Regions from separate parts of the Pseudoxanthomonas sp. Soil82 genome, predicted to be linked through region 2. Evidence: predicted binding sites of a transcription regulator. Region 2 holds the regulator's gene; each other region holds the start of a gene.
What was found. The regulator HrcA, encoded in region 2, represses chaperone genes, less so after heat shock. The targets are predictions, from matches to a motif close to TTNGCACTCNNNNNNNNNGAGTGCNAA.
Positions count from the first base shown of each region.

Region 1: groES (co-chaperone GroES) is a predicted target of HrcA. The motif match lies at 4,482-4,508, and genes of this name have one in related genera.
Region 3: rpoH (RNA polymerase sigma factor RpoH) is a predicted target of HrcA. The motif match lies at 1,420-1,446, and genes of this name have one in related genera.

Region 1 is NZ_JBEAAK010000005.1:296,140-302,301, reverse strand. It holds gene accB (acetyl-CoA carboxylase biotin carboxyl carrier protein) at 1-352, opposite strand, end outside; gene aroQ (type II 3-dehydroquinate dehydratase) at 410-850, opposite strand; gene ABKA19_RS15110 (TlpA family protein disulfide reductase) at 991-1,584, opposite strand; gene ABKA19_RS15105 (protein-disulfide reductase DsbD family protein) at 1,581-3,905, opposite strand; gene cutA (divalent-cation tolerance protein CutA) at 3,916-4,233, opposite strand; gene groES (co-chaperone GroES) at 4,559-4,849, shown strand; gene groL (chaperonin GroEL) at 4,906-6,162, shown strand, end outside.
Region 2 is NZ_JBEAAK010000003.1:279,561-285,722, reverse strand. It holds gene ABKA19_RS10280 (outer membrane protein assembly factor BamE) at 1-342, opposite strand, end outside; gene fur (ferric iron uptake transcriptional regulator) at 459-866, shown strand; gene recN (DNA repair protein RecN) at 922-2,643, opposite strand; gene hrcA (heat-inducible transcriptional repressor HrcA) at 2,867-3,934, shown strand; gene grpE (nucleotide exchange factor GrpE) at 4,053-4,568, shown strand; gene dnaK (molecular chaperone DnaK) at 4,681-6,162, shown strand, end outside.
Region 3 is NZ_JBEAAK010000001.1:732,949-739,110, reverse strand. It holds gene ABKA19_RS03220 (trimeric intracellular cation channel family protein) at 1-346, shown strand, start outside; gene rpoH (RNA polymerase sigma factor RpoH) at 531-1,409, opposite strand; gene ABKA19_RS03210 (pirin family protein) at 1,651-2,364, opposite strand; gene ABKA19_RS03205 (DoxX family protein) at 2,361-2,777, opposite strand; gene ung (uracil-DNA glycosylase) at 3,032-3,754, opposite strand; gene ABKA19_RS03195 (response regulator) at 3,757-4,596, opposite strand; gene ftsX (permease-like cell division protein FtsX) at 4,596-5,558, opposite strand; gene ftsE (cell division ATP-binding protein FtsE) at 5,555-6,162, opposite strand, start outside.

The sequences.
Region 1 (6,162 bases), on a different contig from region 2:
CAGCCTTGACCTGCTGCCCGACGGTGACGAAGGCCGGCTTGTCCGGCGCCGGCGCGGCGTAGTAGGTGCCGACCATCGGTGCGCGCACGACATGGCCCGGCGGCAGGTCGGCGCCGGCCTTGGCGGTGCCGCCGGTGGCCGATTCGGTGGGCGAGCTCATCGGCATCGGCGCGGCGGCAGGCGCGGCGGCCGCCGGCGAGCGCACTTCCAGCGCGGCGGCCGGGGCGGCCACGGCCACGCCGGTCGGGATGCGCGACAGGCGCACGCTCTCCTCGCCCTCCTTGATCTCGATCTCGGCGAGGTTGGATTCTTCGAGCAGGTCGATGAGCTTCTTGATCTTGCGCAGGTCCATGGTGGCCTCTGTGGTGGGAGCGCCGCGCCGGGGGCGCGCGGTTTACAGGGGGAAACGTCAGCCGGTCAGCCGCGCCAGCGCGGCATCGAGGGCGTAGCGGTAGCTGTCGGCGCCGAACCCGCAGACCACGCCGACCGCCTTGTCGCTGAAGTAGCTGTGCTGGCGGAACGGTTCGCGGGCGTGCGGGTTGGACAGGTGGATCTCGATGAACGGGATCGCCACCGCCGCCAGCGCGTCGCGCAGGGCGACCGAGGTATGGGTGAAGGCGGCGGGGTTGATCAGGATGAAGGCGGTGCCGTCGCCGCGGGCGGCCTGGACCCGGTCGACCAGGGCGTGCTCGGCGTTGGACTGGAACGACTCCAGCACATGGCCGGCCGCGGCGGCCTGTGCGCTGAGGCCGGCATCGATGTCGGCCAGCGTCGTGCGCCCGTAGACCTCCGGCTCGCGGCTGCCGAGCAGGTTGAGGTTGGGGCCGTGCAGGACCAGCAGTCGGGCCATCGGGGTTGCGGGACCGGAAAGGGCGGCAGTCTGCGCGAAGGCGCCATTACTGTCCAGTTCGGCGAAGTTAAGCGCGTTTCAAGCGAATGATTGAATCCGGGTGAACTGCGGACGGGTGCGCACTCCGCGTGCGCAGGCCGTCAATGCACCGCCCAGTCCGCGACCTCGCCCTCGGCGAACGGACCCAGCTTCTGCTTCCGCACCCGCCCCTGGGCGTCGACCAGGACGGTGTACGGCAGCAGGCCACGGGTGTTGCCGAGCCAGACGCTGGCATCGGCCGGTCCCGGTGTTTCCAGCAGGATCGGATAGTCCACCGGCACCCGCGCCAGGAAGCCGCGCACGCCCTCGGGCGTGTCCAGGGCCAGCCCCACCACCTGCACCCCATCCGCAGGCTGGGAGCGGGCGAAGCGCTGCAGCTCCGGCATCTCCTCCACGCAGGGTCCGCACCAGCTGGCCCAGACATTCACCAGCAGCGGCCGGCCCGGCGCGATCGAGGCCAGATCGACGGCGTTGCCGTCCAGGTCGGGCAGCCGGATCGGCGGCAGCGGGTCGCCCGGACGTGCCGGATGTACCCCGGCGGGCGGGGCCGGCGCGCTGGCGTTGGCGGCCGCCTGCAAGGCGCGCTGCCCCGCTTCGCTGTCCTGCAGCGGGCTGCGGCCGTGCCACAGGCCGGCCACCAGGCCGAGCGCGGCGGCCGCGGCGGCGACCACCAGCAGGAGGCGCCCGGGCGTCATCGCGCCGCGGCGCGCAGCAGCGCGTCTTCGACGATGGCCGGGGTCAGCACGGGCGGCAGGACCGCCGGGGGCGCGCCGGGTCCGTAGACCACGTACAGCGGCACGCCGACCGCGTGGTGCTGTTCGAGGAACGCGCTGATCGCCGGGTCGGTGTTGGTCCAGTCGCCGCGCATGTAGACCGCCTGCGTGCGCTCGAGCAGGCCATGGAAGGCGTCGCTGGAAAGCACGTTGCGTTCGTTGGCCTTGCAGGTGACGCACCAGTCGGCGGTCATGTTGACGAACACCACGCGGTTGCCGGCGCGCAGGCGGTCGAGCGCGTCGGCGGAGTAGGCGACGACGCCGTCGGTCGGCGCCGCGGCGGCCGCCGGGGCGATCCGGGTCACGCCCCACACCGGCGCCAGGGCGAGCAGCGCCAGCGCCGCGGCCAGCGCGGTACCGGCCCGGCGCCCCTGCCAGCGGCTGCGCTCGAACCACCACAACGCCAGTGCCAGCAAGGTCGCCCCTGCCAGCACCAGCGCGATCGCATCCGCGCCGCGCTGGCGGCCCAGGATCCACAGCAGCCAGATCGCGGTCAGGTACATCGGGAAGGCGAGCAGCTGCTTGAGCGTCTCCATCCACGCGCCAGGCTGCGGCAGGCGGCGGGCCAGCGCGGGCACGAAGCCGATCAGCAGGAACGGCAGCGCCAGGCCCAGGCCCAGGGCCAGGAAGACCAGCATCCCGGTCCATGCCGGTGCGGCGAAGGCGTAGGCCAGCGCCGGACCCATGAACGGCGCGATGCAGGGGCTGGCGACGACGCAGGCCAGCACCCCGGTGAGGAAGTCGCCGGCCGGTCCGCTGCGCGTCGCCGCCAGTCCGCCGCCGATCCCGCCACCGAGGGTGAACACGCCCGACAGGCTCAGGCCGACGGCGAACATCAGGTAGGCCAGCGCGGCCACGAACCAGGGCTGCTGCAGCTGGAATCCCCAGCCGGCCGCCTGTCCGGCCGCGCGCAGGCCGACCACCAGCGCGCCTACCGCGGCGAAGGCGACCAGCACGCCGGCCGTGTACCAGAGGGCGTGGCGGCGCGCGCGGTGCGCGCTCTCGCCGCTCTGCGCCAGGCCCAGCGCCTTGAGCGAGAGGATCGGCAGCACGCACGGCATCAGGTTCAGGACCAGGCCGCCGAGCAGGGCCAGCAGCAGGATCCCGGCCAGGCGCGGCGCCTGGACCGGCGGCGGTGCGCGCGTGCGTTGCGCGTTGCCGGCGGATGCATCCGTCGACGGGCCGGCCGCTGCCTCGCCTGCGGTGGCCGCGACCGGCTCGCCTTCGCCGGCTTGCGCGGCCGTCGCCACCTCAGGCGCTTCGGCGGGGGCAACGGGACCGGCCTGCACCGGCACCAGCGCGGCGGCATCGATCCGTCCGGCCGGAAGGTCGACCGGCAGGCGGCGCGTCATCGGCGGGTAGCAGATGCCATCGGTCTGGCATCCCTGGAAAGTCGCCACCAGGGTGGCCTGGGCCGGGTCGGCATGGGCCCGCCGCACGGGCACCTGGACCTCGACCGGGTCGAAGAACACCACCACTTCGCCGAAGTGTTCGTCGTGGTGGCGCGTGCCTTCGGGCCAGCGCGGCGCCTGCGCCGCCAGGCCCGGATCCCCCTCCAGCACGAACCGGCTGCGGTCGCGGTAGAGGTAGTAGCCAGGGGCCGGTTGCATCCGCACCAGGATCCGGTTGCCACCGTCGGCGATCGCCTCCACGACAAAGGCTTGGGCGTCGGGCAGCGGCACCTGGCCGGGCAAGGCCAGACCGCGTGGCGCACCGGCGGCGGTGCCGCCGAAAGCGGCCAGGCCGGGCAGGCCCGACGGCGTCCCCTGCGCCCGGCCGGTGGATGCGGCCGCGGGCAGCGCCACCTGCAGGCGCCGCGTCTGCGGCGGGTAGCAGATACCCACGTCGGCGCAGCCCTGGTACTTGACCTCCAGCTGCACCGGGCCGTCGCCCAGCGCCTTGCCGTCGAGCGTGGCGACCAGCTCGCGGCGGTAGGTCTCCACCGGGCCGAAGAACTCGTCGGTGTGGCGGGTGCCGTCGGGCAGGCGCAGGGTGCCGCCGCTGAAGCCGCCGCTGGCGGTGACCGCGGTCCGGTGCCGGTACAGGTAATAGCCGTCGGCGATCTTCCAGCGCAGGTCGATGCGGTCGCGCGAGGGGGCGCTGGCGGTGAGGACGAAGGCCTCGTCGACCGGCAGCAGGTCGTCCTGGTCGATCGCGGCGGCGGGCAGCGCCGCCAACAGCACGGGAGCGGCCAGCAGGCAGTGGAGCAGGGCCGGGATCAGGCGACGGAACGTGGATGGCATGGGGCGGGGTTCACTCGCGGGTGGCATCGGCCACCCAGTCCAGGTAGGCGGGCAGGCCGGCGGCGGCTTCGACCGCCACGATCTCGGGGAGTTCATAGGGATGCAGCTCGCGCAGCCGGCTGACCAGGGCCGGCGTGCGGTCGGCCGCGGTCTTGGCCAGCAGCAGGACCTCGTCGGCCTGCTCGATGGCGCCCTGCCAGCGGTATACCGAGCGCATCGGCGGCAGCAGGCTCACGCACGCGGCCAGCCGGGCCTCGACCAGGGTGGCGGCCAGGCGCTGGGCGGTGTCGGAGTCGGGGCAGCTGCAGAACACGAGGTGGACCGGCATGGCGGAAGTGTACCGGGCCGGGCGCGCGGGGCTCGCCCCCGGGCGCCCGGCTTGCCGGCAACGCTGGGCCGTGGGCGCAGGCGACGCGCGCGGACTTCCCACGCCCCGGCCGGGTCCTCCACGGGAGCCGGCGTCGCCCCGGACCCGTCCGGGAGAAACCTCGCCGGGCGGCCCTTGAAAGCCCGGCGTCCGCGCCCCATCTGCCCTTTCATCCCGGTCCCCGATCCGGGTTTTCTGCGCCCGCGGTGCTGGCAGTCGCAACAGGCGAGTGCTAGAGTTACCGCCCTTTTTCCAACCCAGTCAATCACTTGAGAGGGATTGAAACATGAGCAACATCAAGCCGCTGTACGACCGCGTCGTCATCAAGCGCACCGAGGAAGAGAAGGTCTCCGCCGGTGGCATCGTGATCCCGGATTCGGCCACCGAGAAGCCGATCAAGGGCCAGGTCGTCGCCGTGGGCGAGGGCAAGGTGTTCGACAACGGCAACGTGCGCGCGCCGAAGGTCAAGGTCGGCGACCAGGTGCTGTTCGGCAAGTACGCCGGCACCGAGGTCAAGCTCGACGGCACCGAATACCTGGTGGTGAAGGAAGACGACATCTTCGCCGTGCTGGGCTGAGCCCGCCGCTTCGCCGCATCCCAAACCCGCAATCACAGAACTGAGGTAATTCCGCAATGGCTGCCAAGGATATTCGTTTCGGTGAAGACGCCCGCGCCCGCATGGTCCGCGGCGTGAACGTGCTCGCCAACGCCGTCAAGGCGACCCTGGGCCCGAAGGGCCGCAACGTCGTGCTCGAGAAGAGCTTCGGCGCCCCGACGATCACCAAGGACGGCGTGTCCGTCGCCAAGGAGATCGAGCTGGCCGACAAGTTCGAGAACATGGGCGCGCAGATGGTCAAGGAAGTCGCTTCCAAGACCTCCGACAACGCCGGCGACGGCACCACCACCGCCACCGTGCTGGCCCAGGCTTTCATCCGCGAGGGCATGAAGGCCGTGGCCGCCGGCATGAACCCGATGGACCTCAAGCGCGGCATCGACAAGGCCGTCGTGGCCGCCGTCGCCGAACTGAAGAACCTGTCCAAGCCGACCGCCGACGACAACGCGATCGCCCAGGTCGGCACGATCTCGGCGAACTCCGACGAGTCGATCGGCAACATCATCGCCGAGGCGATGAAGAAGGTCGGCAAGGAAGGCGTGATCACCGTCGAGGAAGGCTCGGGCCTGGACAACGAGCTGGACGTGGTCGAGGGCATGCAGTTCGACCGCGGCTACCTGTCGCCGTACTTCATCAACAACCAGCAGTCGCAGAGCGCCGACCTGGATGACCCGTTCATCCTGCTGCACGACAAGAAGATCTCCAACGTGCGCGACCTGCTGCCCGTCCTCGAGGGCGTGGCCAAGGCCGGCAAGCCGCTGCTGATCGTCGCCGAGGAAGTCGAGGGCGAGGCCCTGGCGACCCTGGTGGTCAACACCATCCGCGGCATCGTCAAGGTCGTGGCCGTGAAGGCCCCGGGCTTCGGCGACCGCCGCAAGGCGATGCTGGAAGACATGGCCACCCTGACCGGCGGTACCGTGATCTCCGAGGAAGTCGGCCTGCAGCTGGAAAAGGCCACGATCAAGGACCTGGGCCGCGCCAAGAAGGTGCAGGTCTCCAAGGAGAACACCACCATCATCGACGGCGCCGGCGACACCGCCGCCATCGAGTCGCGCATCAAGCAGATCAAGGCGCAGATCGAGGAGACCTCCTCGGACTACGACCGCGAGAAGCTGCAGGAGCGCGTGGCCAAGCTGGCCGGCGGCGTGGCCGTGATCAAGGTCGGCGCAGCCACCGAGGTGGAGATGAAGGAGAAGAAGGCGCGCGTCGAAGACGCCCTGCACGCGACCCGTGCGGCGGTGGAAGAAGGCGTGGTCCCGGGCGGCGGCGTCGCCCTG
Region 2 (6,162 bases):
GCGTGCCAGCTCGAGATCCTGTTCCGGGAAATAGTCGCCTTCCCAGCGGACCAGGGCGTCGTTCTCGAAGTGCAGGGTCAGGGTCTTGCTTTCGGTGGTGCCGCGGCGATTGGTCCGCTCGGTGGCGCTGTAGTCCCAGCGCTGGGCGTGGAATGGATCCTGGACCGAAGGCGTCCCCAGCAGGCCGGCGACCTGCTGCTTGCTGAGGCCCGGCTTGAGCTGGTCGACCGCTTCCTTCTCCAGCAGGTTGCCCTGGTAGATCGGCTGTTTGTACAGCACGCCGCAACCGGCGATGGCGAGCGAAAGAGGGGCGATCAGCAGCAGGCGGCGGAAGCTGGGCATTGCGGGCACGCGGGACGGAAAGTCGGCCGATGATACACTCCCGGCGCGCCCGGGGGCCGCCGACACGCGACTGGCGGTAAACCGGCAGTAAATGGATGGGTTGAACGGAGAGGGCTATGGAATCGAACGATCTGCGCCGCGTCGGGCTGAAGGTCACCCATCCGCGGATGCGCATCCTCGAGCTGCTGGAGGAGAAACAGCCCCAGCACCACCTCACCGCCGAGGACATCTACCGCCGGCTGCTCGAGCATGGCGACGAGATCGGCCTGGCCACGGTCTATCGCGTGCTGACCCAGTTCGAGGCGGCCGGGCTCGTGATCAAGCACAACTTCGAAGGCGGCCAGGCCATGTACGAACTGGACCGCGGCGGCCACCACGACCACATGGTCGACGTGGACACCGGCAAGATCATCGAGTTCGAGAGCCCGGAGATCGAGAAGCTCCAGCGCGAGATCGCGGCCCGGCACGGCTACGAGCTGGAAGAGCACTCGCTGGTCCTGTACGTGCGCAAGAAGCGCCGCTGACCCGCCTGCGGACGCGCCCTGGCGTCCGCCCCGCACCCGTCCTGCACCGAAACGATCAGCGCGAACGTGCGCCGGCGCGTCGTGGCGTCCGCGTGACGGGCTGGTCGGCGTCCACCGCGCCGTCCAGCAGGCGCCGCGCCGCGGCGTGCGCTTCGGGGCCGATCGACACGCCGCCCAGCATGCGCGCCAGCTCCTGCTCGCGGCCCGCGTCGTCGAGCAGTTCCACCGCGCTGCGGGTGATGCCTTCGACCGGCGCCTTGCTGACCCGGTAATGGGCATGCCCCTGCGCGGCCACCTGCGGCAGGTGGGTCACGCACAGCACCTGCCGCGCGCGACCCAGTGCGCGCAGCTTGCGCCCGACGATCTCGGCCACCGCGCCGCCGATGCCCGAATCCACTTCGTCGAACACCATCGTCGGCACCGCGTCCGAGCCGAGCGCGGCCACTTCGATCGCCAGCGAGATGCGCGACAGCTCGCCACCCGAGGCGACCTTGCGCAGCGGCCGCGGCGGCTGCCCGGCATTGGCGGCAACCAGGAACTCGACGCGCTCGGCGCCGTTGGGGTCGGGGCGCCCGGTCGCGGCCGGTTCCAGCTCGACCAGGAAGCGGCCGCCGCCCATGCCCAGCTCGGCCACCAGCGCGGTAGTGGCCGTGGCCAGGGCATCGCCCGCACGGCGGCGGCTGGCGCTGAGCGCATCGGCCGCTCTCTGCCAGGCGGCGGCGGCGGCGGCGATCTCGGCGTCCAGGCGATCCAGGCGCTCGCCGGCGCCGCGCAGCGTCGCCAGTTCGTCGGCCACCCGGTCGCGATGGGCGGCCAGTTCGGCCGGGGCGAGGCGGTGCTTGCGGGCCAGGTCGTGGACCCGGCCCAGGCGCCGCTCCAGCTCGTCGAAGCGCGCCGGATCCAGTTCCAGGTCGTCGCGGATGCGGCCGACCAGGGCCAGCGCCTCCTCGATCTGCACGCCGGCGCCTTCGAGCAGGCCGTCCGCCTCGCCCAGCCGCGGCTCATGCGCGGCCGCGCGGCCCAGCACGCCGCGGACCTGCTGCAGCAGGCTCGCCAGGGAGGGCGATTCCTCGCCGCCGAGCCGGGCCACCGCATCCTCGCAGGCGGCGATCAGGCCGGCGGCATTGGCATGGCGGCGGTGGGCCAGGTCGAGCGCCTCCAGCGCGGCCGGGTCCAGGTCCTCGCGTTCCAGCTCGGCCAGCTGGTGTTCGAGCCAGCCGATCCGGTCGGATACGTCGCCCTGGGCCAGCAGGTGCTCGCGCTCGGCCAGCAGTGCCTGCCAGGCCGCCGCGGCGGTGCGCACCGCCGCGCGTTCGGCATCGTTGCCGGCATGGCCATCGAGCAGGGCCAGCTGGCTGGCGCGCGACAGCAGCGACTGGTGTTCGTGCTGGCCGTGGATCTCCACCAGCAGGCCGGCCAGTTCGGCCAGCTGCGCCAGGGTCACCGGCCGCCCGTTGATCCAGGCGCGCGAGCCGCCGTCGCCGCGGATGACGCGGCGCAGCTGGCACTGGCCGTCCTCGTCCAGTTCGTTCTCGCGCAGCCAGGCCTGGGCGGCGGCGTTGCCCACCAGGTCGAACCCGGCCGCCAGTTCGGCGCGTTCGCAGCCATGGCGGACCACGCCGCTGTCGGCGCGCAGGCCGGAAAGGAATCCCAGCGCATCGACCAGCAACGACTTGCCGGCGCCGGTCTCGCCGGAAACCACGGTCATTCCGGGGCCGAACTCCAGCTCGGTGGCGCGGACGACGGCGAAGTCTTTCAGGGCGAGATGGGTCAGCATGGCCGGTATTGTAGGGCGGGCACGGTGGCCGGATGGTGCGTGGCGCCTGTCGCAGGCGCCGCGACGGGATGTGGGAAGCGGCTGACAGGGCGGGGCTTTCTCCGCTGCGCCCGCCATCGCGTGCGAAGAGCAGCGGGGCAAGCCCCGCTCTACGGACGCATCGTCGCGGCCCGGAAGGACAAGGGCGCTTGCGGCGCGGCGCGGCGGCCGCTATCTATTCGCCATGACCGTGCCCGCCACGCCGCCGCTCGACCCCCGCGCCCGCCAGCTGCTGCGCACGCTGATCGGACGCTACATCCGCGACGGCGAGCCGGTCGGCTCGCAGACCCTGGCCCGCCATGCCGGCCTGGACGTGAGTCCGGCCACGATCCGCAACATCCTCGCCGACCTGGAGGACAGCGGCCTGCTCAGCTCGCCGCACACCTCGGCCGGCCGCGTGCCCACCGCACAAGGCTACCGGGTGTTCGTCGACAGCCTGTTGCAGGTCAGGTCGCTGGGCGAGCGCGAGGTCGCGCGCCTGCGCGCCGAGCTGACCGTCGGCGCCGGCGGCACCCAGGCGCTGCTGGGCAACGCGTCGGAACTGCTGTCGGCGATGACCCATTTCGTGGGCGTGGTCGGCGCGCCGCGGCGCGAACAGTTCGCCTTCCGCCAGATCGACTTCGTGCCCCTGGGCGGCCGGCGGGTGCTGGCGATCGTGGTCTTCGCCGACGGCGAGGTGCAGAACCGGGTGGTGGAGCCGCAGCGGGCGTTCGAGCCGGCCGAGCTGGAGAAGGTCGCCAACTACCTCAACACCCATTGCGCCGGCCGTCCGCTGGCGCAGATCCGCACGACCCTGCTGCACGAGTTGCGCCAGGCCCGCGACGAGATGGAACAGTTGCTGGCGCAGTCGGTGGAGCTGGCCGAGCAGGCGCTGGAGCCGCCCGGCGACGACATGGTCCTGGCCGGGCAGACCCGGCTGATGGGCCTGCAGGACCTGTCCGACGTGGACCGGCTGCGCGAACTGTTCGAGGCCTTCGCGCGCAAGCGCGAGATCCTGCAGCTGCTGGAACGCACCCAGCGCGCGCCGGGCGTGCGCATCTTCATCGGCGAGGAAACCGGCCTGGCACCGCTGGACGGGGTTTCGCTGGTGACCGCGCCCTACGGCGCCGGCGGCCAGGTGCTGGGCGTGCTCGGGGTCATCGGGCCGACCCGGATGGCCTACGACAAGGTGATCCCGGTGGTCCAAGCCGCGGCAGACGTGCTCGGCTCGGCGCTGCAGGGGCCCCGGACCGACCGCGACACGGCGGCCTGAGCGGCCGGGTTGCCTTCCCGGGCAACCGTGCGACCGGGGCGAGTGCCTTGAAACGCTCCTTTCCGGCCCCCATTGGGCCCGGATGGGCGGCCGGGAGCGCCGCCACGGAGCCGATTGCATGACCCACAACGACACCCCGACCCCGAGCATCCCCGAAGCCGACGCCAGCCTGGAGTCGCAGCTGCGCGACGAGATCGAAGCCCTGCGCGGCGAGCTCGAGCAGGTGCGGGCCGACTCCCTGCGGGAGCGCGCCGATCTCGAGAACCAGCGCAAGCGCGTGGCCAGGGACGTCGAGCAGGCCCGCCGCTTCGCCAACGAACGCCTGCTGGGCGAGCTGCTGCCGGTATTCGACAGCCTGGATGCCGGCCTGGCCGCGGCGGGCGAGCAGGGCGGGCCGTTGAAGGACGGCATGGAGCTGACCTACCGCCAGCTGCTGAAGGTCGCCGCGGACAACGGCCTGGTCGTGGTCGATCCCGCGGGGCAGCCGTTCAACCCCGAGCACCACCAGGCGATCAGCCAGGCCGATCCGGGCGATGCCGCGCCGGGCAGCGTGCTGCAGGTGTTCCAGAAGGGCTACCTGCTCAACGACCGCCTGCTGCGCCCGGCGCTGGTCGTGGTCGCCCGCCACGACTGAACACTTCTCTTCCCGGTTGAGACGCCCACTTGAACGGCGCCGCCAGGACCCTATCTAGCGAACAAGGCCATCGCGCCAACGGCCACACACATTCCCGAGGGAGCAAGACACAATGAGCAAGATCATCGGCATCGACCTGGGCACGACCAACTCCTGCGTCGCGATCATGGAGGGCGGCAAGGCCCGCGTGATCGAGAACGCCGAGGGCGACCGCACCACGCCTTCGATCGTCGCCTACACCAAGGACGGCGAAGTCCTGGTGGGTGCGCCGGCCAAGCGCCAGGCGGTCACCAACCCGAAGAACACCTTCTACGCGGTCAAGCGCCTGATCGGCCGCAAGTTCACCGACGCCGAGGTCAAGAAGGACCTGGACCTGGTGCCTTACGGCATCCTCGCCCACGACAACGGCGACGCCTGGGTGCAGACCGCCGACGGCCGCAAGATGGCGCCGCAGGAGATCTCGGCCAAGGTGCTGGAGAAGATGAAGAAGACCGCCGAGGCCTTCCTGGGCGAGACGGTCACCGAGGCGGTCATCACCGTGCCGGCCTACTTCAACGACAGCCAGCGCCAGGCGACCAAGGATGCCGGCCGCATCGCCGGCCTGGACGTCAAGCGCATCATCAACGAGCCCACCGCCGCGGCGCTGGCCTACGGCCTGGACAAGGCCGGCGGCGACCGCAAGATCGTCGTGTACGACCTGGGCGGCGGCACCTTCGACGTGTCGATCATCGAGATCGCCGAGGTCGACGGCGAGAAGCAGTTCGAGGTGCTGGCCACCAACGGCGATACCTTCCTGGGCGGCGAGGACTTCGACGCGCGCGTGATCGACTACCTGGTCGAGGAATTCCAGAAGGACCAGGGCATCGACCTGCGCAAGGACCCGCTGGCGCTGCAGCGCCTGAAGGACGCGGCCGAGCGCGCCAAGATCGAGCTGTCCAGCGCCCAGCAGACCGAGGTCAACCTGCCGTACATCACCGCCGACGCGTCTGGTCCCAAGCACCTGACGATCAAGCTGACCCGCGCCAAGCTCGAGGCGCTGGTCGACGACCTGGTGAAGAAGACCATCGAGCCGTGCCGCATCGCGTTGAAGGATGCCGGCCTGCGCGCCAGCGACATCGGCGAGGTGATCCTGGTCGGCGGCCAGACCCGCATGCCCAAGGTGCAGGCGGCCGTGGCCGAGTTCTTCGGCAAGGACCCGCGCAAGGACGTCAACCCGGACGAGGCCGTGGCCCTGGGCGCGGCGGTGCAGGGCGGCGTGCTGGCCGGCGACGTCAAGGACGTGCTGCTGCTGGACGTGACCCCGCTGAGCCTGGGCATCGAGACCCTGGGCGGCGTGTTCACCAAGATCATCGAGAAGAACACCACCATCCCGACCAAGGCCTCGCAGACCTTCAGCACCGCCGAGGACAACCAGTCCGCGGTGACCGTGCACGTGCTGCAGGGCGAGCGCGAGCAGGCCCGCTTCAACAAGTCGCTGGCCAAGTTCGACCTCACCGGGATCGATCCGGCGCCGCGCGGCATGCCGCAGGTGGAGGTGTCGTTCGACATCGACGCCAACGGCATCGTCCATGTCACCGCCAAGGACAAGAAGACC
Region 3 (6,162 bases), on a different contig from region 2:
CGACGCGGCGGGCCTGGCGCTGTTCGCCGTGCTCGGTACAAGCAAGGCACTGGCCTTCGGGCTCTCGCCCTTCGCCGCGACCCTGCTCGGCATGATGAGCGGCATCGGCGGCGGCATCGCCCGCGACCTGCTGGTCGCGCGCACCCCGGTCGTCCTGCAGGCGGAGCTGTACGCGGTGGCCGCGCTCCTGGGCAGTGGCGTGGTCGCGCTGGCGCACGTCACCGGCTTTCCGCCGTACCCGGCGATGGCAGCCGGTGCGCTGGCCTGCTTCGGCCTGCGCTACATGGCGATCCGCCACGGCTGGCAGTTGCCTGTGGCTCGGGTGCCGGAAGACCCGCCGGGCTGAAGGCCGTGGCGTCTGGAAGACCCGCATGCGCCTGCGTGCCTGGGTGCCTGGGTGCCTGCGCCGGGTAGCGTGCGCGCATGCCACCTGCCCATGGACACTACCCATCCGCGCCCGGAGAGTTGACCGGAAAGCAAACGGCCCGGACTTCTAGCCCGGGCCGTTGCGGTGCACTGGATGTCCTTGGTCAGGCCGCCAGCAGCGCCCGCATCTTCTTCATCGCATTCGCCTCGATCTGGCGGATGCGTTCTGCCGACACGCCGTACTCGTCGGCCAGTTCCTGCAGCGTGACCTTGCTGTCGGCATCCAGCCAGCGGCGGGCGATGATGTCGCGCGAGCGCGCGTCCAGGCCGGCCAGGCCCTCGCGCAACATTTCGAGCTGGTGGTCCTCGCTGTCGGCGCGCTCATACGCCTGCGAAGGATCCTCGTCCTGCGCCATCAGGTAGGCGGCCGGCGACGGCGGGGCGTGTTCGTCGTCCTCGTCGGCCGGTGCGTCGAAGCCGATATCGCGACCGGACAGGCGCGCCTCCATCTCCAGCACTTCGCGCTCGGAGACGTTGAGGTCCCTGGCGACCGCAGTGACTTCGGCCGCGTTCATCCAGCCCAGGCGGGTCTTGGCCTTGCGCAGGTTGAAGAACAGCTTGCGCTGGGCCTTGGTGGTGGCGACCTTGACGATGCGCCAGTTCTTGAGGATGAACTCGTGCATCTCGGCACGGATCCAGTGCACCGCGAAGCTGACCAGGCGCACGCCCATGTCCGGGTCGAAGCGCTTGACCGCCTTCATCAGGCCGATGTTGCCTTCCTGGATCAGGTCGCCCAGCTGCAGGCCGTAGCCGCTGTAGCCGCGGGCCACATGCACGACGAAGCGCAGGTGCGAGTGGACCAGTTCGCGGGCGGCGTCCAGGTCTTCCTCGTCGCGGAAGCGACGGGCTAGGTCCTGCTCCTCATCGACGGTCAGCACCGGGATCTGGTGCACCGCGCCGATATAGGCCTCGAGCGATCCCAGCGGACTGGGAATCGGCAGGTTGCTGGTGACGAGACTGGTCGAGCGGAGGGTCTGGGTCATGGCGGCCATATTAGCAATCGGGTGATTGGACTGCTAACGCCGGAGATGGTTCCCAGCATTGCATCCATGCAACAGCACGGCGGATTCTATCCAGCAAGATCAATGACTTGCTGGCACGCGACTGAACGCCAGCCAAGGGCGGGCGAGGCATCGCGCACCGGGCCCTGCCAATCGGTGTGAGGGCCCGGCGGCGCCTTTCAAGGGGGCCATGACCTTTGGGCCATGGCCCCCGATCCAGGGCTCAGTGGCGGGCCAGCTCGGGCAGGTCGAACACCAGCACCTCGGCGCCTTGCCCACGCTCGATCCGGACGTCCGGCTCGTCGCGATACAGCAGGGCGTCGCCGGCGCCCAGGTCGCGGCCGTTGACCGTGGCCGTGCCGCGGACCAGGTGGACGTAGGCCAGCCGGCCCGGGGCGATCGCCTGGGTGGCTTCCTCACCCGCGTCGAACAGACCGGCGTACATCCGCGCGTCCTGGTGGATGCTGACCGACCCGTCGGCGCCGTCGGGGCTGACCACCAGCCGCAGGCGACCGCGCTTCTCGCTGTCGTCGAACCGCTTCTGCTCGTAGCCCGGCTCGATGCCGGTGCGCTCGGGCAGGATCCAGATCTGCAGGAAGTGGGTGGTACCGGCGCTGTCGTAGTTGAACTCCGAGTGGGTCACGCCGGTGCCGGCGCTCATCCGCTGGACCTCGCCCGGGGTGATGGTCTCGACATTGCCCATCGAGTCCTTGTGCCCGAGCGCGCCCTCCAGCACGTAGCTGATGATCTCCATGTCGCGGTGGCCGTGGGTGCCGAAGCCCTGCCCGGCGGCCACGCGGTCCTCGTTGATCACCCGCAACGGCCCCCAGTGCACATGGTCCGGGTCGAAGTATTCGGCGAAGGAGAAGCTGTGCCAGGAGTCCAGCCAGCCGTGGTTGGCGTGGCCGCGTTCGCCGGCCGGTCGCAGGGTGATCACAGGGCACCTCCGGTGCTGAGGACGGGGGAGAGCTTGCGGTCGCGGCGCCAGGCATCGACGCTGAAGGCGCCGGCGCCGTTGGCGGCCAGCATCAGGAAGCCGCCGCCCAAGGCGACATTCTTCATCAGGTGGATGAACTGGTTCTGGTCCGCCAGGTCGGCATGGAACAGGAAGCCGGCAGCCAGCGAGAACACCGCCAGCGACAGCGCCGCGCTGCGCGTGAACACGCCAGCCAGCACCGCCAGGCCACCGCCGATTTCCAGGGCGATCACCAGCGGCAGCAACGCGCCGGGCACGCCCATCGCCTCCATGTACTGCTGGGTGGCGAGGTAGCCGGCGAGCTTGCTCCAGCCGGAAGCGATGAAGATCAGGGACAGGCCGATGCGGCCCAGGAGCGCATACAGGTGGTTCATGGAAAACCTCGGACAGGAACGCGGGGCGGATTCGCGGGATGCGGATCGGGGGGCCCTGCGACTGGCCGGCAGAATGAACCTCTTCACCAATGGAATAAACATGTAGATATTCCACTGGTTGTTCTATTTATGTCGTTCACGCGGATCGAGGAGCCGGCCGAGATCGAGTCCGGCCATTCAGGCATCGGTGAGCGGGGGCGACGGCGTCGCGTCGTGGGAAGCTTTCCAGCGCCGGGTGTCCGGCCTCCCGGCGCCTACGTGGCGCGCAGCAGCGCCTCGACCTCGGCCCGTGGCGGCAGCGACCAGTCCACTGGTCCCTGCCCGCGCCGGGCCAGGTACTCGTTGGCCGAGGCGAAATGCCCGCAACCCAGGAACCCCCGGTGCGCCGACAGCGGCGAGGGATGCGGCGCCTTCAGTACCCGGTGGCGGCGCGGGTCGATGACCTTGCCCTTGGCCTGGGCATAACTGCCCCACAGCAGGAACACCAGGCCTTCGCGTTCCTCGGCCAGGGCCTGGATGGCGTGGTCGGTGAATCCCTCCCAGCCTTTGCCCTGGTGGGCGCCGGCGCGCCCCTCTTCCACGGTCAGTACCGCGTTGAGCAGCAGCACGCCGCGCCGGGCCCAGGGCAGCAGGCAGCCGTGCTCCGGGCGCGGCAAGCCCAGGCTGGTTTCCAGCTCCTTGAAGATGTTGAGCAGCGACGGTGGCACCGGCACGCCCGGCAACACCGAGAAGCACAGGCCATGCGCCTGGCCGGGGCCGTGGTACGGATCCTGGCCGAGCACCACGACCTTGACCTGCTCGAACGGGGTGGCGTCGAAGGCGGCGAAGATCTGCGGCCCCGGCGGGTAGATGCGCGCGCCGGCCGCCTTGCGCTGGCGCAGGAACTCCGACAGTGCCTGCATCTCCGGGCGCAGCAGCCAGTCGCCGATGCGCGCCTTCCAGGACGGTTCCAGCCGGATCCGGTCTTCGCCGCCCACGGTCAGTTGGCGCGGCCGCCGTCCAGGCGCGCCACGCGCAGCTGGAACAGCACCTTGGTCACCAGCAGGCGTTCCTCGATGGGCTTCTGCACCAGGTCGTTGGCGCCGGCCTTGAGCAGTTCGGACTGGTTGTGGCGGTTGCCGTCGCCGGTCATCACCAGCACCGGCAGGCGGCGCTTGCCGTAGGCGAAGTCGATCCGGATGCGCTCGACCACGTCGCGCCCGCTCAGCTCGCCCTTCAGGGTCACGTCGGTGAGCACCAGGTCGATCCGGTCGGGGATGCGGCCCAGCGACTCGGCCGTCAGCAGTGCGAAGGCCTCCTCGGCGGTCAGCACATGGATGACCTTCAGTTGCTGGCGCTCGAGCATGCGCTTGGTGGCCTCGGCCACCACCCGGCTGTCCTCCACGTACAGCACGGTCGCGCCGACGATGGGTTGCGGCTGCACGTAGCCACGGATGAACTCCGCCAGCGCGTCGTGGCCCTGCGACTTGTCGAAGTAGTCCGTGACGAACTCGGTGAAGCGGCGTTCGACCAGGTGCTGCTGGGCGTCGCCGGACACCACGATCACCGGCACGTAGGCCTGGCCGGCGGCCTCACGCACGCTGCGCGCCAACTCCAGGCCATCGCCGTCGGGCAGCGACAGCGCGGTGGTGACCAGGTCGACCGCGCCGGCGTCGAGCGCGGTCCGCGCTTCGGCGATGCTGGCGCAGCCGACGACCTGCACGCCCGGCAGCTCGCGCGCGAGCACGTCGGCGATCAGCTTGCGCACCAGCTTGGAACCATCGGCGACCATCACCCGCGGCGCGTCGCTGATCAGATGCTTGAGCTCTTGTGCGGCCATCAGGTCTCCGTGGGCCGGGTCTGGCGCAGGAAATGTCCGGTGACCACCCGGGCCCCCAGCCAGCCGAGCAGGACAGTCCCCAGCAATACCATCCCGGAGTGCAGCGCATCCAGACCCTTGAGTGCGAACTGGCTCCCATAGCTGGCACTGAGTGCCGCCAGCGGCTCGCGCAGGGCCCAGCCCGCCGCCGCGATCAGGCCCAGCGCGAGCAGACCCGCGCCCAACCCGTACCAGACGCCCAGGTAGAGGAACGGGCGCCGGATGAAGCCGTCGCTGGCGCCCAGCAACTGCAGCACGCCGATCTCCTCGCGCCGCGACTGGATGTCCAGCCGCACCGTGTTGCCGACCACCAGCACCGCGCCCAGCCCCAGCAGCAGCGACAGCACCTGGACCACGCGCTCGCCGAAACGCAGCCAGCTGTCCAGGCGCTTGCGCCAGACCGCGTCGTGGTGGACCTGGTCGGCCTGCGGCAGCGCCTCCAGCGCGGCGACCAGGCCGGCGTCGTCGTCCCCGCGCGGCACCACGATCAGCAGGCTCGGCAGCGGGTTGTCGCCCAGCGCATCCAGCGCCTCGCCCAGGCCGCTGCTCTCGCGGAAGCCGGCCAGCGCCTGTTCCGGCGTGCGCAGCTCCACCGAGGCGACGTCGCCGCGCCCGCGCAGGGTGCCGGCGGTCCGTTCCGCAGCGGCCGCGTCCACGTCGGCCTTCAGGAACAGGTTGATCTCGCGCGACTGCTGCACGCTGCCGGCGAAGTGCCGCAGGTTGTCCATCACGATCGACAGCCCCAGCGGCAGCGCCAGGGCGAGCCCCATCACCGCGATGGTGAGCAGCGTGGCCCACGGCTTGCGCAGCGCGCGGCCCAGGCTGAAGGCCAGGCCGTGCAGGTGCTGGTCGAACCAGACCCGCAGGCGCGATGGCGCCGCGGGGGCCGCGGCGGGCCGGGCGGCGGTGGTATCGGCGCTCATTCGGCGAGGTCCTGCGGCGAGATGTCGTCGACCAGCCGCCCATGGTCGAGCACCAGCACCCGCCGGCGCATGCGTCGCAGCAGCGGCAGGTCATGGCTGACCACCAGCACGCTGGTGCCGCGGTCGGGCAGGCCGGCGAACAGCTCCATGATCTCCGCCGACAGGGTCGGGTCGAGGTTGCCGGTCGGCTCGTCGGCCACCAGCAGGCGCGGCTCGGCGATGATCGCCCGCGCGATCCCCACCCGCTGCTGTTCGCCCGCCGACAGTTGGGTCGGCAATGCCTTCTCGCGGTGGCCCAGGCCCATGCGCTCGAGCACCGAGCGCACCCGCTTGCCGATGTCCGCGCGGCGGGTGCCGCGCAGGATCAGGGGCAGCGCCACGTTCTCGCCGACGCTGCGGTCGGTGAGCAGCCGGTGGTCCTGGTAGACCACGCCGACATCGCGGCGGTGCAGCGCGACCTTGCCGCCACGCACGCGCTGCAGGTTGCGCTCGCCGAACACGACCGCACCCTTGCTCGGCCGTTCGGACAGGTGGATCAGCCGCAGCAGCGTGCTCTTGCCCGCGCCGGAGTGGCCGGTGACGAACAGCATCTCGCCTTCGTCCA